DNA from 2 places in the Actinoplanes sp. NPDC049316 genome. Region 2 is predicted to be linked to the other one. Evidence: riboswitches for the same ligand, from Rfam matches in the RefSeq annotation. Region 2 holds a riboswitch; the other holds the start of a gene.
The links. A riboswitch is a leader RNA that binds a small molecule or an ion and turns the genes downstream of it on or off. The one in region 2 is predicted to bind FMN.

Region 1 (7,311 bases), on a different contig from region 2:
CGTGGTGGCGTACGTGTACCGGCTGCCCGTGCTCGCGACGGTCGCCGTGCCGAGCAGCCGTCCAGTGGGTGAGCCCTGCCGGATCTGGATCGTCGCGGTGCCGGCGGACTCCTTGGCGATCCGCGCGGTGAAGGTGCGGCCGATCCGCGCGTCCTCGTAGGAGGTCCACTGGCCGGCCGCGGTGGCGCCGACCGCCGTGCCGCGGGCCTTGGACTCGTCGACCAGCCGGACGCCGGCGTAGTCGTCGAACGCCTCCGCCCGGGTGGTGCGGGTCAGGTCGCGGGCGGGGATCGTCTCGCCGTGCACCCGCAGGGCGCCGCGCAGCCGGATGTCGGCCGAGGACGAGCCCACCAGCACGTCGTGGGTCGCGCTCTCGAGCACCCACCGGCCCCGGGTCACGTCCCAATGCGCCAAGTCGGAGATTCCGAAGGCGAGTGTCACCGTACGGGTCTGCGCCGGCGCGAGGCTGACCCGCTGGAACGCGCGCAGCTGCTTGACCGGTGTCTTGTCGCGCGAGGTGCGCTGGTGCGTGTACAGCTGCACCACCTCGTCACCGGCGCGGCGGCCCGTGTTGGTGACGTCGACGGTGACCGTGGAGCCGTGCACCCGCAGGTTCGCGTACCGGAAGGACGTGTACGACAGGCCGTGGCCGAACGCGTACAGCGGCTTCTCGCGGGTGTAGAGGTAGGTCTGGTTCGTCGAGATGATGTCGTACTGGTTGAGGTCCGCCGGCAACTGGTCGTCGGAGCGGTACCAGGTCTGGGTGAGGCGCCCGGCCGGGTTGGCGGAGCCGAACAGCACGTCCGCGACCGCGTGCCCGGTCTCCGCGCCGGCGTGGGTGGTCCAGACGATCGCGGGCACGTGCTCCTGCTCCCAAGTGATCGTGTCCGGGTAGCTGGTCTGCAGCACGACGACCGTGCGCGGGTTCGCCTTCAGGACCGCCTCGACCAGCTCGTGCTGGCCCTCGGCGAGCGCCATGGTGGTGCGGTCGTGCGCCTCGCGGCCGTTGATGAACGGCATGCTGCCGACCACGACGACCGCGGCGTCCTTGCCCTCGACCGCGGCCACGGCCTGGTCGACGCCGCTGCTGAGGACCTCCTTGGTGAAGTGCGCGGCGCCCGCGGCGGTGGCCGAGCCCAGCGCGAGCCTGCCGTCCGCGCCGACGGTCACGTACGTGTTGGCGCCGAACCAGCTCTCCTGCGTCTCGTAACCCGCGTAGTGCAGCACGTAGGTGCCGTCCGGCTGCTTCTCCAGCTTGAACTGCTGCTGGACGTACCAGCCGTTGGGCTGGTCGTCGCGGGTCACGAACGGTCCCCAGTTGTAGCCGAGGTACTTGCCGGTGCCCACGTTGCGCAGCGTCTGCACGCCCTGGCCCCAGTCCACCGCGTCGAACTGGGCGTTCGTACCGGCGCTCGCACCGGTCGCGGTGACCGGCGTGGTGTCGGTGGTGCCGTTCGACGTCACGTAGCGGCCGGTGGCCACGTCCTTGAGCGCGATGCGGTCGGCCGCCTCGCTGGTGGTGACGGCGGCGGAGCGCTCCCGGATGCCGTCGGCGGCGGTGACCCGGTACGGCAGGTTGGCGCCGTACCAGTCGCTGTAGAGGGTGTCGGCGAGCGGGCCGACCACCGCGACCTTCTTGCCGGTCGGCAGCGGCAACGCCTGCCGGTCGTTCTTGAGCAGGACCATCGCCTTCGCGGCGGTCTCCCGGGCCAGCCGCTGGTGCGCCGGCGCGTTGATGACGTCCGCGCCGATCCTCGCGTACGGGCCGCCGTCGGGGTCGAACTCGCCGAGGCGGAAGCGGATGCTCAGCGCGTGCCCGGCGGCCTCGTCGATGTCGTGCTCGGTGAGCAGTCCCTGGGCCAGCGCTGTCTTGATCGCGTCGACCGTGGGCTGCCCGTTCGCGTTGTCCACGGTGAAGCTGTCGTTGCCGGCCTTGACGACGGCGGCGTTCGCCTCGGGCTGGGTGGCGAAGTACTGCTGCGAGCCGGTCAGGTTGTACGGGGCGTACGCGTCGCTGACGTTGAACAGCGGCTGGTCGCTCCACCGGCGCAGCAGCCCGCCGAGGTCCGGGTCCACCGTGGCGGGCCGGCCGTTGACCAGGTTGTACGAGCTCATCACGCCGGTGGCGGCGCCGGCCTGCAGGGCGGGCTTGAACGCGGCGCGGTCGTACTCGTTGAGCACCCGCTGCGGCACGTTCGAGGAGGTGACGTCGCGCCCGGCCTCGTTGTTGTACGCCAGGTAGTGCTTGAGCGTCGGCGCGGTCTTGAGGTAGCGCGGGTCGTCGCCGGTCAGGCCCTTGCCGTACGCGGTGGAGATCGCCCCGGTCAGCAGCGGGTCCTCGGAGTAGCCCTCCTCGTTGCGTCCCCATCGCGGGTCGCGCAGCGGGTTGACCACGGGCGCCCACAGGTTCAGCCCCCACACCCGGTCGTTCTGCGCGTGGTAGCCGCGCGCCTCGTCGCCCACGACCGAGCCCACCCGCCGCAGCAGCGCGGGGTCCCAGGTGCTGGCGAGCCCGACGGGCTGCGGGAAGGACGTGCCGCTCGCGGTGACCACGGCGCCGTCGTTGTCGGCGTCGTTGGACCAGGCGACGCCGTGCAGCGCCTCGGTCCCGGCCTTGAAGAGCTTGATGCCGAGCCGCGGGATCGCCGGCTGGTACTGGTGCAGCAGGGAGATCTTCTCGTCGAGCGTGAGCCGGCCGACGAGGTCGTCGACGCGCCGCTCGAGGCTCAGCCGCGGGTTCTGGAAGGGGTACGCGGGCGCGGCCAGCGCGGCGCCGGGCAGCCCGGGCAGGGCCAGCACGGCGAGGGCGAGCGCGGCGACGCCACGGCGGACGAAGGCCTTTCGCATGGCACGGTCCTTTGCGTCGAGGACACGCTGAATCGCCTTTCCGGCACCGATACCAGAAAGGTTGCGTCCAGATGGAAACCGCTGGTCAGCGGTGGTTAAACAATCAGTCGAAGCGCTTCGACGAGACGGTTGTCGGTAACAACGGCGAAATACAGTGGATGGTTGCCAACCATAGATGTCACACGATGCGAAGGCAACAGCCGCGCGGCGGTCTCACCAGTCGAACTCGGCGCCCCGGGTCGTGCCGCCGGGCAGCAGCGACCGCCCGGTGTAGCGCCACGTCTCCACCACGACGTACCGGCCGCCGCGCGGCGCCTCGAGGTCGACCGGACCGCACGTGTGTTCCAGCGCGGAGTCGGTGAACATCAGGGCCGCGCAGGTGTGCGGTCCGGCGACGACCTCGTCGGTGCGCGCGTCCTGGACGGTCAGAGTCACGTCGGCCTGCACCCCGGGCGTCGCCTCGATCCGGCCCTTGACCCGCACCTTGCCGCCCAGCGCCTGGCAGGGCTGGGCGAGGACGGGATGCCCGATGTCCCAGGTGAACGCCGCACCGCACTCGTACGGGCCGAACCGCACCTCGGCCTCGGCGCCGGCCGCGCCGCCCGGCAGCCGTACGGCCGCCGACACCCGCGCCGCCGGGTCGCCGGACTCCTGCTGAGACGGTGCCGGCGACGGTGCGGCCGCGGCCGCTTCGCCGGGGGTGGCCGCGCCCGGCACCCCGAGCGCCGCCCTGGACCGCGGCGCGCGAGGCGCGCTGCCGGCGCCGGTGACCGGCAGCCCGGGCAGCACCGCCGCCGTGGCGGCCGTGTCACGGTCCTGCAGCCAGGCCCGGAAGCCGGTGACGCCGGACGCGGTCAGCGCACCGCCGACCAGCGCCACGAGCGCCGCCCGGCGTCCCCACGCCCAGCTGCCCGGCCGGTTCGGCGGCCGCCGCTTCGGCCGCTGCTGCCGCGCGGGAGCGGCAGGAACCGCGCGTACCTGCGATTTCGGCTCCGGCGGCGCCTCCGCGGGCGGGGCGGTCATCGCGGGCACCCCACGCAGGTCGCCGCAGAGGCCGCCGAGCGTCCGCTCCAGCTCATCGGCGGCCGGGCGCCGCGCCGGGTCCTTGTCCAGGCAGGCCGAGACGACCGTCCACACCGGATCCGGCATCCCGTCCGGGCGCTGCGGCGCCTCGTCCAGGTGCCCGCGCAGCACGGCGAACGGCTCACCCGTGTACGGGGTCCGCCCGGTCACCAGCTCGTGCAGGACGACACCGAGCGCGTACACGTCCGCGGCCGGGGTGGCATCGCGGCCGCTGATCACCTCGGGGGCCATGTAGTACGGCGTCCCGATGACCGCGTGCGGGGTCGTCACCCCGGGTGTGTCCAGGATCCGCGCGATGCCGAAGTCGGTCAGCTTGACGTCCGGCCGCTCCTCGTCGCCGTGCAGCAGGATGTTGTCCGGTTTGACGTCGCGGTGCACGACACCCAGCGCGTGCGCCTGCCCGAGCGCGGCGCACACCTGCGCGAGCAGCCGGGCCGCCTCGGCGGGTTCCAGCGTGCCGGCGGAGCGGAGCCGCTGCCGCAGGCTTCCGCCGCCGACGAAGTCCATCGCCAGCCCGAGGGACTCCCCCACGCTGAACAGGTCCCGGACGCCCACGATCCGCTCGTGCCGCAGCATCTTCAGGATCGAGCGTTCCTGCACGAACCGCGTGACCAGCTTGGGCTGGCGCAGCAGGCCCTCGTGCAGCAGCTTCACCGCCACCTGGTCGCCGGAGGTGCTCTCCAGCCCGCGCCACACGACGCCGGTGGCGCCCTGCCCCACGGGGCAGATGAGCACGTACGAGCTGCCCACGCACCGTCCGCTGAGATCCATCGTCGCGACGTCGCCGTTCAAACCGGGTGGTGTCCTTCCACGTCTCCTCGTCGGGGCGCGGACGATGGTGGCCGTCGATGCGGGTGCCCGGCAATGGGCGTACGCCCGATCTGTCATGAAGCGCGAGCATCCCGCCCGGCCCGTCACCGGCGGTCCGCCGCCTCGTTGGGCAGGGATGATCCCGGGCCGCCGATGTGGCGTTCGTCGCTTGTCCCGGCTCCCGCGGCGAGCAGGACTACGATCCGAATCAGCAGCAAACGTTCAGCGTGCTCCGGGGTCGGTGAAAGTCCGAACCGGCGGTGACAGTCCGCGACCCGACCGCAGCCGGCGGCCGGTTGACCCGGTGGAATTCCGGGACCGACGGTGAAAGTCCGGATGGGAGGCAGCACGCGGACGCCCGGACCACCCGCGTGCGCGGTCGCCCCCCCGGCGTGCACCTTCGCTGACCTGTGGAGGTGGGCCCCGATGCACTGGCTCGACACCCTGCTCACCGCGTTCTACGACGCCAAATGGCAGGTCACGGACACGCAGGCGATCTACTGGCGCGAGATCGTCGGCAACGCGTTCGGCCTGGGCTCGGCGCTGTTCGGCCTGCGCCGCAGCGCCTGGGCGTGGCCCGTCGGCATCGTCGGCAACGTGCTGCTGTTCACCGTCTTCCTCGGCCAGGCGCTCGGCAACGACCAGGGCACCCCGCTCTACGGCCAGGCGTCCCGCCAGGTCTTCTTCATCGCCACGAGCGTCTACGGCTGGTGGCGCTGGCGGCAGAACAGGCACACCGCGGGCGGCGCGGCGGTGACACCCCGCTGGGCGACCGGGGCGCAGCGCGCCGTCTTCATCCCGCTCGCGCTCGCCGCGGTGGTCCTGTGCTTCTACGTCTTCCGCGCGGTCGGGGCGGGCTTCCCGGTCCCTTGGTGGTACTACCTCGCGGACTCCTGGATCTTCGTCGGCTCGATCCTGGCCACGTACGCGATGGCCCGCGGCTGGGTCGACTTCTGGCTCTGCTGGCTCGCGGTGGACCTGGTGGGCGTCCCGGAGCTCCTGCACTTCCGCTACTACCCCTCCGCGATCCTGTACGCGGTGTACGCGGGCTTCGTGGTCTGGGGCTTCGTGGTCTGGCTGCGCATCTCCCGCAAGGAGCAGCCGCAACGCGTCGACTCGCCCACCATGGAAACGGTCGCGTGAGGCCGGCGGGCGTGCGGTAGGGGCGGCGGTCACGCCCTCGACGATGTGATGCTGGTGCTGATCGGCGTGGGCCCCGACGGGCAGGTGCACTGGGCGCAGCGCCTTCCCGCGTAGGGGCAGGGCGGGCGGTCCGCCGGGTACGTTGGCGGGACCATGGGCGTGCTCCGAACCGTCGTCGCCGCGCAGGCTCGCCTGCGGTGGGCCGTCGTGCTGGCCGCCGTCGCCGTGCTGTGCAGCATCCCCGCGCTGGCCGGGCTGAGACCGGTCCGGGCCGCCGCCGTCGATCTCGCGACGCTGCGCGAGCGGATCGCCGCCTCCGGGCGGCAGGCCCATGAGGGGTACGCGCTCAGCAGCGGCCTGCTCCCCCTGCCCGCCCTGCCGGACCTCGAGCAGGTGACGTCGCTGGTCACCGGCACCACCGAGCTGCGCACCTGGTACGCCGCCCCGGACCGCTGGCGGGTGGACGTGATCGACGAGGCCGCGGAACGGGACCTCTACCAGACCCCCGAGGCGCAGTACGCCTGGGACTACGGGCAGAACCAGCTGACCCGGATCGTCGGCGCCCAGCCGGTGCGGCTGCCCCGCGGCGCCGACGTCACGCCGCCCGCGCTCGGGACCCGGCTGCTCGGCCTGGCCGCCGGGGACCGGTTCACGCCGCTGCCCGCGCGGCGGGTCGCCGGGATCGCCGCGGCCGGGCTGCGGATCGTGCCGGCGGCCGTGGACACGACCGTGGCGCACGTGGACCTGTGGGCGGATCCGGGCACCGGGCTGCCGCTGCAGGTGGAGGTCACGGCCCGCGGCGGCAGCAGGCCGGTGTTCGTCACCCGCTTCCTCGAGGTGCGCCTGGGCGCCCCGGACCCGGCGGTCCTGGCTCCCCCGGCGCCCGTGGAGGGCATGGGTTTCACCGTGACCGACACCTCGGACATCCTCGGCGCGATCGACCGGCTGGGCGGCGGTGGGCTGCCGGATCGGCTGGCCGGGTCGCCGCGCCGGGCCACCCCCGTCGCCGCCGCCGGGGCGTACGGCGCCGGGCTCGCGCAGTTCGCGGTCGTGGCGCTGCCCGGCCGGCTCGGCTACCGCACGTACGGGCGGCTGCGGACGTACGGGCAGGCCGTGACCGTCCCGTCGGGCGAGGCCACCGTCCTGTCCACCGGCCTGCTCACCGTGCTGGCCGTCCGCGCCGACCGGACCTATCTCGTCGCCGGGCTCGTCCAGCCCGCGCTGCTGCGGCGGGTCGCCACCGAGCTCGCCGGAGGGCCGGCATGATCGTCACCCGCGACCTGACCAAACGGTACGGGCGCCTCACCGCGGTCGACGGCGTGCACCTCGACGTGCGCGAGGGCGACCGGTACGGGCTGCTCGGCCCGAACGGCTCCGGCAAGACCACGCTCGTGCGGATGCTGCTCGGGCTGGTGTTCGCGACCCGCG
Region 2 (7,311 bases):
ACGCGGAGGCCGGCGCGTACAACGTGACGTTCCACGCCGAGGCCTGCGAGAACCCGGTGGCGCTGGCCAAGACGCTGCGGGCGGCGGGGGCGAAGGCGGGGGTGGCGATCGACCGGGACACGCCCGTCGAGCCGTACCTGGAGCTTCTGCCCTATCTGGACACCCTGCTGATCATGACGATCAAGGCGGGCTTCGGCGGCCAGAAGTTCCTGCCGGAGATGCTGGACAAGGTCCGCGACGTGCGGCGCCGGATCACCGCCAAGGACCTGCAGGTGCGCCTGGAGGTGGACGGCGGCATCGCGGCCGATACGATCGAGCAGGCCGCCGCGGCCGGCGCCGACGCGTTCGTGGCGGGCACCGCCGTGTACGGCGCCGACGACCCCGCCGAGGCGGTCCGCAAGCTGCGGGCCCTCGCCGAGCGTTCCCTGGCGCACTCATGAGCACCGGTGTCGTCCGGCGCGCCGGCGACGGGCCGGGCAGCGAGCCCGAGGAGAAGCGCGACCTCATCATGGTCGTGGACGACGACGCCGACATCGCCGGGTTCGTCGCGTTCAACCTCGAGGTGCACGGCTTCGACGTGGTCCGGGCCTGCAACGGCCAGGAGGCGCTGGAGCTGATGGAGACCCGTCGCCCCGACCTGGCGGTGGTGGACTGGATGATGCCGCAGATGGACGGCGTGGAGCTGACCCGCCGGCTGCGTGCCGAGCCGCTCACCTCCGCGCTCCCGGTGATCATGCTGACCGCCAAGGGCATGACCGTGGACAAGGTCGTCGGCCTGACCGCGGGCGTCGACGACTACCTCGTGAAGCCGTTCGACACCGCGGAGCTGATCGCCCGGGTCTCCTCGACGCTGCGGCGCAACAAGGAGTTCCGCGAGGTGTCGCCGCTGACCGGCCTGCCCGGCAACGCCCGCGTCACCCGCGAGATCGCGGACCGGATGAAGGCGAGCGGCGACTTCTCGGTCGGCTACGTCGACATCGACCGGTTCAAGCCGGTCAACGACGTGTACGGCTTCGACCGCGGCGACGAGTTCATCACCGTGCTGGCCCGCAGCCTGCACCGCGCCGCGGCCGCCGCCGGGCGCCCGCCGGTGTTCCTGGGCCACATCGGCGGCGACGACTTCGTGTTCATCTGCCACCCCGACCAGGTGCTGCCGCTGACCAAGCACATGGTCACCGACTTCGAGGCCTCCGCCGACCAGCTGTACGACCCCGAGGACGCGCAGCGCGGCTACATCGAGGTGCCGGACCGCCGCGGCGGCAAGCAGCGCGCCGCGCTGGTCACGCTCTCGATCGGCGTCGCGCAGTCCATCGCGGGCGGCCGGTTGTACGACGACCACCGCGCCGTCGTGGCAGTCGCGTCCGAGATGAAGAAGGTGGCCAAGAGCCAGCCGGGCTCGTACGTGGCCATCGACCGCCGGCGCAGCGACTCGGACCTGGACGACGAACCGACCCTGTGACGTGGGTCGCCCGGCAGGTGGCAGATCGCGCAGGACGTGGAAGACTGGCCGGTGACCCACCACGCGCTGGCGGGACTCGGTGAAATTCCGAACCGGCGGTGATCCTTCCCCCACGGGAAGGTAAGCCCGCGACCCGGACGTCGAACCTCGGCGGCCGGTGGACCTGGTGAGACTCCGGGGCCGACGGTTGATCGACCGGCACACGCCGATCGGTCAGACAGTCCGGATGGGAGACAGCGCGCGGAACAGGACCGAGGTGTCCGCGGGTCGGCCCGTCCGGGCGCAGTGCCGGGCGAGCCGGCGCCGTACCCTCGCCCGGGGCGCGCGAAGCGTACCCTGATGTCCGGTTCCCGGCTTATTTCCCTCACCTTCCGGCGCGTGACCGTACCGCGTCAGGGAAGGGCTGAGAGATGGTCACCGAGGACGAGGCGATGCGCCGCGCGATCGCGCTTGCCGCCCGGGGCCTCGGCACCACCAGCCCCAACCCGGTCGTCGGCTGCCTGCTGCTCAGCGCCGACGGCGAGGTGGTCGGTGAGGGCTTCCACGCGTACGCGGGCGGCCCGCACGCCGAGATCGTGGCGCTGGCCCAGGCCGGCGACCGCGCCCGCGGCGGAACGGCGGTGGTCACGCTGGAGCCCTGCAACCACACCGGGCGCACCGGGCCGTGCGCCCAGGCCCTGATCGCCGCCGGCATCACCCGGGTGGTCATCGCGGTCGACGACCCGACGCCGGTCGCGGCCGGGGGAGCGGCGACGCTGCGAGCCGCCGGGGTGCAGATCGAGACGGGGGTACGCCGGCCGGAGGCCGAGGCCGGCAACGTGGCCTGGCTGACCGCCGTGCGCCGGGGCCGCCCGTACGTGACGTGGAAGTACGCGGCCACCCTCGACGGGCGCTCAGCGGCGGCCGATGGCACCAGCATGTGGATCACCTCGGAGCCGGCCCGCCGCGACGTGCACCGGCTGCGCAGCACCGTCGACGCCATCGTCGCGGGGGTCGGCACGGTGCTCGCCGACGATCCCCAGCTCACCGTCCGCGATCTGCGCGACGGCAGCCTCGCGATCAAGCAGCCGCTGCGGGTGGTGGTCGACTCCTCCGGGCGTACCCCCGGCAAAGCGCGCGTGCGCGACGCCGCCGCGGAGACCTGGATCGCGACGGCGGCCGCGGTCGGCGCCGGACCCGACGGCCACGTCGACCTGTCCGCCCTGCTGCGCGAGCTGTTCACCCGCGGCGTCCGCGCGGTCCTGCTCGAGGGCGGCCCGACGCTGGCGGGCGCGTTCCTCGCCGCGGGCCTGGTCGACCGGGTCGTCGGCTACGTCGCGCCCAAGCTGCTCGGCGCCGGACGCGCGGCCCTGGTCGACGCGGGCGTCACCACGATCGCCGAGGCGATCGACCTGGACCTGATCGAGATCACGCAGATCGGCCCCGACCTGCGCTTCGTAGCATCACTTCGGCCCAAGCCATCCGACCACCCCGCCCACCACCCACAAACGGATTGAGGCAGCCATATGTTCACCGGCATCGTCGAGGAACTGGGTGAGGTCGTGCGCCTCACCGACGCGGGGGACGACTCGGCGCTCATCGCCGTACGCGGACCACTGGTCACGTCGGACGCCCGGCATGGGGACTCCATCTCGGTCAACGGGGTCTGTCTCACGGTCATCGAGGCCACGGACGGCGTCTTCACGGCCGACGTCATGGGCGAGACCCTCAAGCGCTCCTCGCTCGGCGCGCTGCGCGAGGGCAGCCCGGTCAACCTGGAGCGCGCGGCGACCGTCGGCTCGCGGCTCGGCGGGCACCTCGTGCAGGGCCACGTCGACGGGGTCGCCACGATCCTCTCCCGCGAGCCCGCCGAGCAGTGGGAGGTGCTGCGCTTCTCGCTGCCTTCCGAGCTGTCGCGCTACGTCGTGGAGAAGGGTTCGATCACCGTCGACGGCGTCTCGCTGACCGTCATGGAGGTCACCGCCGACTCGTTCGCGGTCGGGCTGATCCCGACCACGCTCAAACTCACCGTGCTGGGCTCCAAGGCACCCGGCGACCCGGTGAACCTCGAGGTCGACGTCATTGCCAAGTACGTCGAGAAGATGCTGGGAGACCGCAATGCTCGCTGATGTGCGCCGGGCCGTGGCCGACATCGCCGCCGGCCGTCCCGTGATCGTGGTCGACGACGAGGACCGCGAGAACGAGGGTGATCTGATCTTCGCCGCCGAGCACACCACGCCGGAACTGGTCGCGTTCATGGTGCGGTACACCTCGGGCTACATCTGCGTGCCGCTGACCGAGGAGGAGGCGGACCGGCTGGACCTGCCGCCGATGTTCCACACCAACCAGGACCGGCGGGGGACGGCGTACGCGGTCACCGTGGACGCGGCTGCCGGCGTCTCCACCGGCATCTCGGCCGCCGACCGGGCGCACACGATCCGGCTGCTGGCCGGCGCGGACACCAAGCCGACCGACCTGTCCCGGCCGGGGCACGTGGTGCCGCTGCGCGCCAAGCCGGGTGGCGTGCTGCGCCGGCCGGGGCACACCGAGGCCGCGATCGACCTGGCCGTGCTGGCGGGGCTGCGCCCGGCCGGGGTGCTGTGCGAGATGGTCAACGACGACGGCACGATGATGCGCCTGCCCGACCTGGAGACGTTCGCCGCCGAGCACGACCTGGCGCTGATCAGCATCGAGCAGCTGATCGCGTACCGGCGGCGGCACGAGCAGCAGGTGGAGCGGGTCGTCGAGACGCGGCTGCCGACCGAGCACGGCGACTTCACGGCGGTCGGCTACCGCACGGGCGTCGACGGCGCCGAGCACGTGGCGCTGGTGTACGGCGACCTCGGCGACGGCGAGGACGTGCTGGTCCGGGTCCACTCCGAGTGCCTCACCGGCGACGTCTTCGGGTCCGTACGCTGCGACTGCGGTCCCCAGCTCGACGCCGCCCTGGACCGGGTGGCGCAGGCCGGGCGCGGGGTCGTGCTGTACATGCGCGGGCACGAGGGGCGCGGCATCGGGCTGCTGCACAAGCTGCAGGCGTACCAGTTGCAGGACCGCGGCCTGGACACCGTCGACGCCAACCTGGAGCTCGGGCTGCCCGCCGACGCGCGGGACTACGGCACCGGCGCCCAGATCCTCTACGACCTCGGCGTCCGCTCGATGCGTCTGCTCACCAACAACCCGGCCAAGCGCGCGGGCCTGGAGGGGTACGGCCTGACGATCACCGGGCGCGAGGCGCTGCCGGTTCGGCTGCACCCGGAGAACGTGCGCTACCTGCGGACCAAGCGCGACCGCATGGGTCATCTGTTCGAGGCGTTGGGCTGATCCGGCCCGTCGGATCATGGGAACATACGGAAAAAAGGGGGCATCATGGCCGGTTTCGGAGACCCGCACCTGAACACCGTCGACGCCGCCGGGCTCACCCTCGGCATCGTCGGCTCACGCTGGCACGCCGACCTGGTCGACCACATGGTCGAGCGGGCCCAGGCGGCGGCGAAGGCGTGCGGTGTGGACGAGGTCATCGTGACCCGGGTGGCGGGCTCGGTCGAGCTGCCGATCGTGGCGCAGGCCCTGGCGAAGAGGTGCGACGCCGTCGTGGCCCTCGGCGTGGTCATCCGCGGGGAGACCGCGCACTTCGACTACGTCTGCGACGCCGTCACCGCGGGCCTGACCCGGGTCGCGCTGGACGCCGAGACGCCGGTCGCGCACGGCGTGCTGACCGTGGAGAGCCTGGGCCAGGCCAAGGACCGGGCCGGCCTGGAGGACTCGATCGAGGACAAGGGCTGGCAGAGCACGGTCGCGGTGCTGGACGCCGTACTCGCCATCCGCCAGGTCTCGGCGTAGCCGTCACAGGCGGCCCGCTTCGATGATGCGGGCCAGGAACTGGCGGGTCCGGGCCTCGACCGGGTCGCCCAGCACCTGCGACGGCGGCCCGGACTCCAGCACGCGGCCGCCGTCGAGGAAGACGACCCGGTCCGCCACCTGACGGGCGAAGCCCATCTCGTGGGTGGCGAGGACCATCGTCATGCCCTCCTCCTTGAGGCCGCGGATCATCGTCAGCACCTCGCCGACCAGCTCCGGGTCGAGCGCCGAGGTGACCTCGTCGAGCAGCAGCAGCCGCGGGCTGTTCACCAGCGCCCGGACGATCGCCACGCGCTGCTGCTGGCCGCCGGAGAGCCGGTCGGGGTAGCTGTCCGCCTTGTCCGCGAGGCCGAGCCGGCGCAGCCACTCCATCGCCTGGTCGCGTACGTCGGCCGCCGCGCGCTTGTGCACCTTGTCGGGTGCCAGCGTGATGTTGCGCAGCACGGTCATGTGCGGGAACAGGTTGTACGCCTGGAACACCATGCCGATCCGGCGACGGACCAGGTCGGGGTTCACCCGCGGGTCGGTGATGTCCTCGCCGTCGAGCCGGATGGTCCCGTCGTCGACGCCGGTGAGCAGGCTGACGCAGCGCAGCAGCGTCGACTTGCCCGACCCGGAGGCGCCGATCAGCGCGACCACCTCGTGCTCGCCCACGTCGAGCGACAGATCGTCGAGGACCACCTGAGACCCGAACGTCTTCCGTACGTTCTCACACGTCAGCAGCATCAGGACCCCGCGGACTGGCGGCGGGCCGCCCGCAGCGTCACCCAGTCGGTGACGCCGATGAGCGGCAGGGCGAGAAGCACGAACAACACCCCGGCCACGATGTACGGCGTGAAGTTGGCGTCCTGGGCCGTCGCGATCTGCGCCGCGCGCACGGCGTCGATCGGGCCGGCCAGCGACACCAGGCCCACGTCCTTCTGCAACGCCACCGTGTCGTTGAGCAGCGGCGGGGCGACCCGGCGTACCGCCTGCGGCAGGACCACGTGCCGCATCGTCTGCCGGTACGTGAGCCCGAGCGAGCGCGCGGCGGCGAGCTGGCTGGGATGCACCGACTCGATGCCGGCCCGGAACACCTCGGCCAGGTACGCCCCGTACGTGATCACGAGCGCGGCCCCGCCGAGCACCAGCACCGACGGCATGCCCTGCAGCCGGAGCCCGGGCACGCCGAGGGTGCACACGTACAGCACGATGATCAGCGGGAGGCCGCGGAACGCGTACGTGTACCCGGTCGCCAGCGCACGCACCGGGAAGAAGACCGGTCCGCGCAGCGTGCGCAGCACCGCGACGAGCAGGCCGAGCGCCAGCGCGGCCGCGGCGCAGACGACCAGCAGCCGGACGTTGAGCCACAGTCCTTCGAGGACGGCCGGCAGGTACTTGCGCGCGACCGCGGGGTCGAAGAACGACGCCTTGACCCGGTCCCAGCCGGGCGCGCCGGTGACGGCGAAGGCCAGCGCGCCGCCGGCGACCGCGGTGGACAGGGCCGCCAGCAGCACCGAGCGGATCGTCTGCCGTCGCCGGTAGGCGATCCGCCCGAGCTGGACGTCGCTGGGCCGGTAGAGCCCGGCCCGGTCGAGCTCGGTGGTCACGAAAGCTCGGGAGCCCCGCCGCTGCCGGCGAGCCAGGTCTTCTCCAGGACCGCCAGCGTGCCGTCCTGGCGCAGCTGGTCGACGGCCGCGCTCACGCACGGGGTCAGCTTCGAGCCGAGATCCAGGACCAGGCCGAACTGCTCCGGTACGCCCACCTGCGGCAGCTGGCCGACGATGACACCGTCCTCGAGCTCCGCCGCGGTCATGTAGAACGCGGTCGGCAGGTCCACGACGATGCCGTCGACCTGCTTGTTCTCCAGCGCCTTCTTGGCGTCGTCGTTGTTGTTGAACACCTGCGGCTGCGCCGCCGGCTTGATGAGCTCGGCGATCGCCTGATAGCTCGTCGTGCCGACCTGGGCGCCGAGCTTGGCGTCCTTGAGCTCGGCCAGCGTCTTCGCCCCCGCGATCTTCGAGCCCTTGGTC

Region 1: another riboswitch for FMN. It lies ahead of AB0K03_RS18280 (nicotinamide mononucleotide transporter family protein); the one in region 2 lies ahead of ribD (bifunctional diaminohydroxyphosphoribosylaminopyrimidine deaminase/5-amino-6-(5-phosphoribosylamino)uracil reductase RibD).

The regions. Positions count from the first base shown of each region.
Region 1 is NZ_JBFAQM010000010.1:186,719-194,029, forward strand. It holds gene AB0K03_RS18270 (glycoside hydrolase family 3 C-terminal domain-containing protein) at 1-2,847, opposite strand, end outside; gene AB0K03_RS18275 (serine/threonine-protein kinase) at 3,061-4,722, opposite strand; FMN riboswitch at 4,964-5,094, shown strand; gene AB0K03_RS18280 (nicotinamide mononucleotide transporter family protein) at 5,167-5,883, shown strand; gene AB0K03_RS18285 (hypothetical protein) at 6,037-7,149, shown strand; gene AB0K03_RS18290 (ABC transporter ATP-binding protein) at 7,146-7,311, shown strand, end outside.
Region 2 is NZ_JBFAQM010000020.1:65,646-72,956, reverse strand. It holds gene rpe (ribulose-phosphate 3-epimerase) at 1-440, shown strand, start outside; gene AB0K03_RS26860 (response regulator) at 437-1,459, shown strand; FMN riboswitch at 1,521-1,701, shown strand; gene ribD (bifunctional diaminohydroxyphosphoribosylaminopyrimidine deaminase/5-amino-6-(5-phosphoribosylamino)uracil reductase RibD) at 1,870-2,955, shown strand; gene AB0K03_RS26850 (riboflavin synthase) at 2,965-3,567, shown strand; gene AB0K03_RS26845 (bifunctional 3,4-dihydroxy-2-butanone-4-phosphate synthase/GTP cyclohydrolase II) at 3,557-4,762, shown strand; gene ribH (6,7-dimethyl-8-ribityllumazine synthase) at 4,808-5,281, shown strand; gene AB0K03_RS26835 (amino acid ABC transporter ATP-binding protein) at 5,285-6,025, opposite strand; gene AB0K03_RS26830 (amino acid ABC transporter permease) at 6,025-6,888, opposite strand; gene AB0K03_RS26825 (ABC transporter substrate-binding protein) at 6,885-7,311, opposite strand, start outside.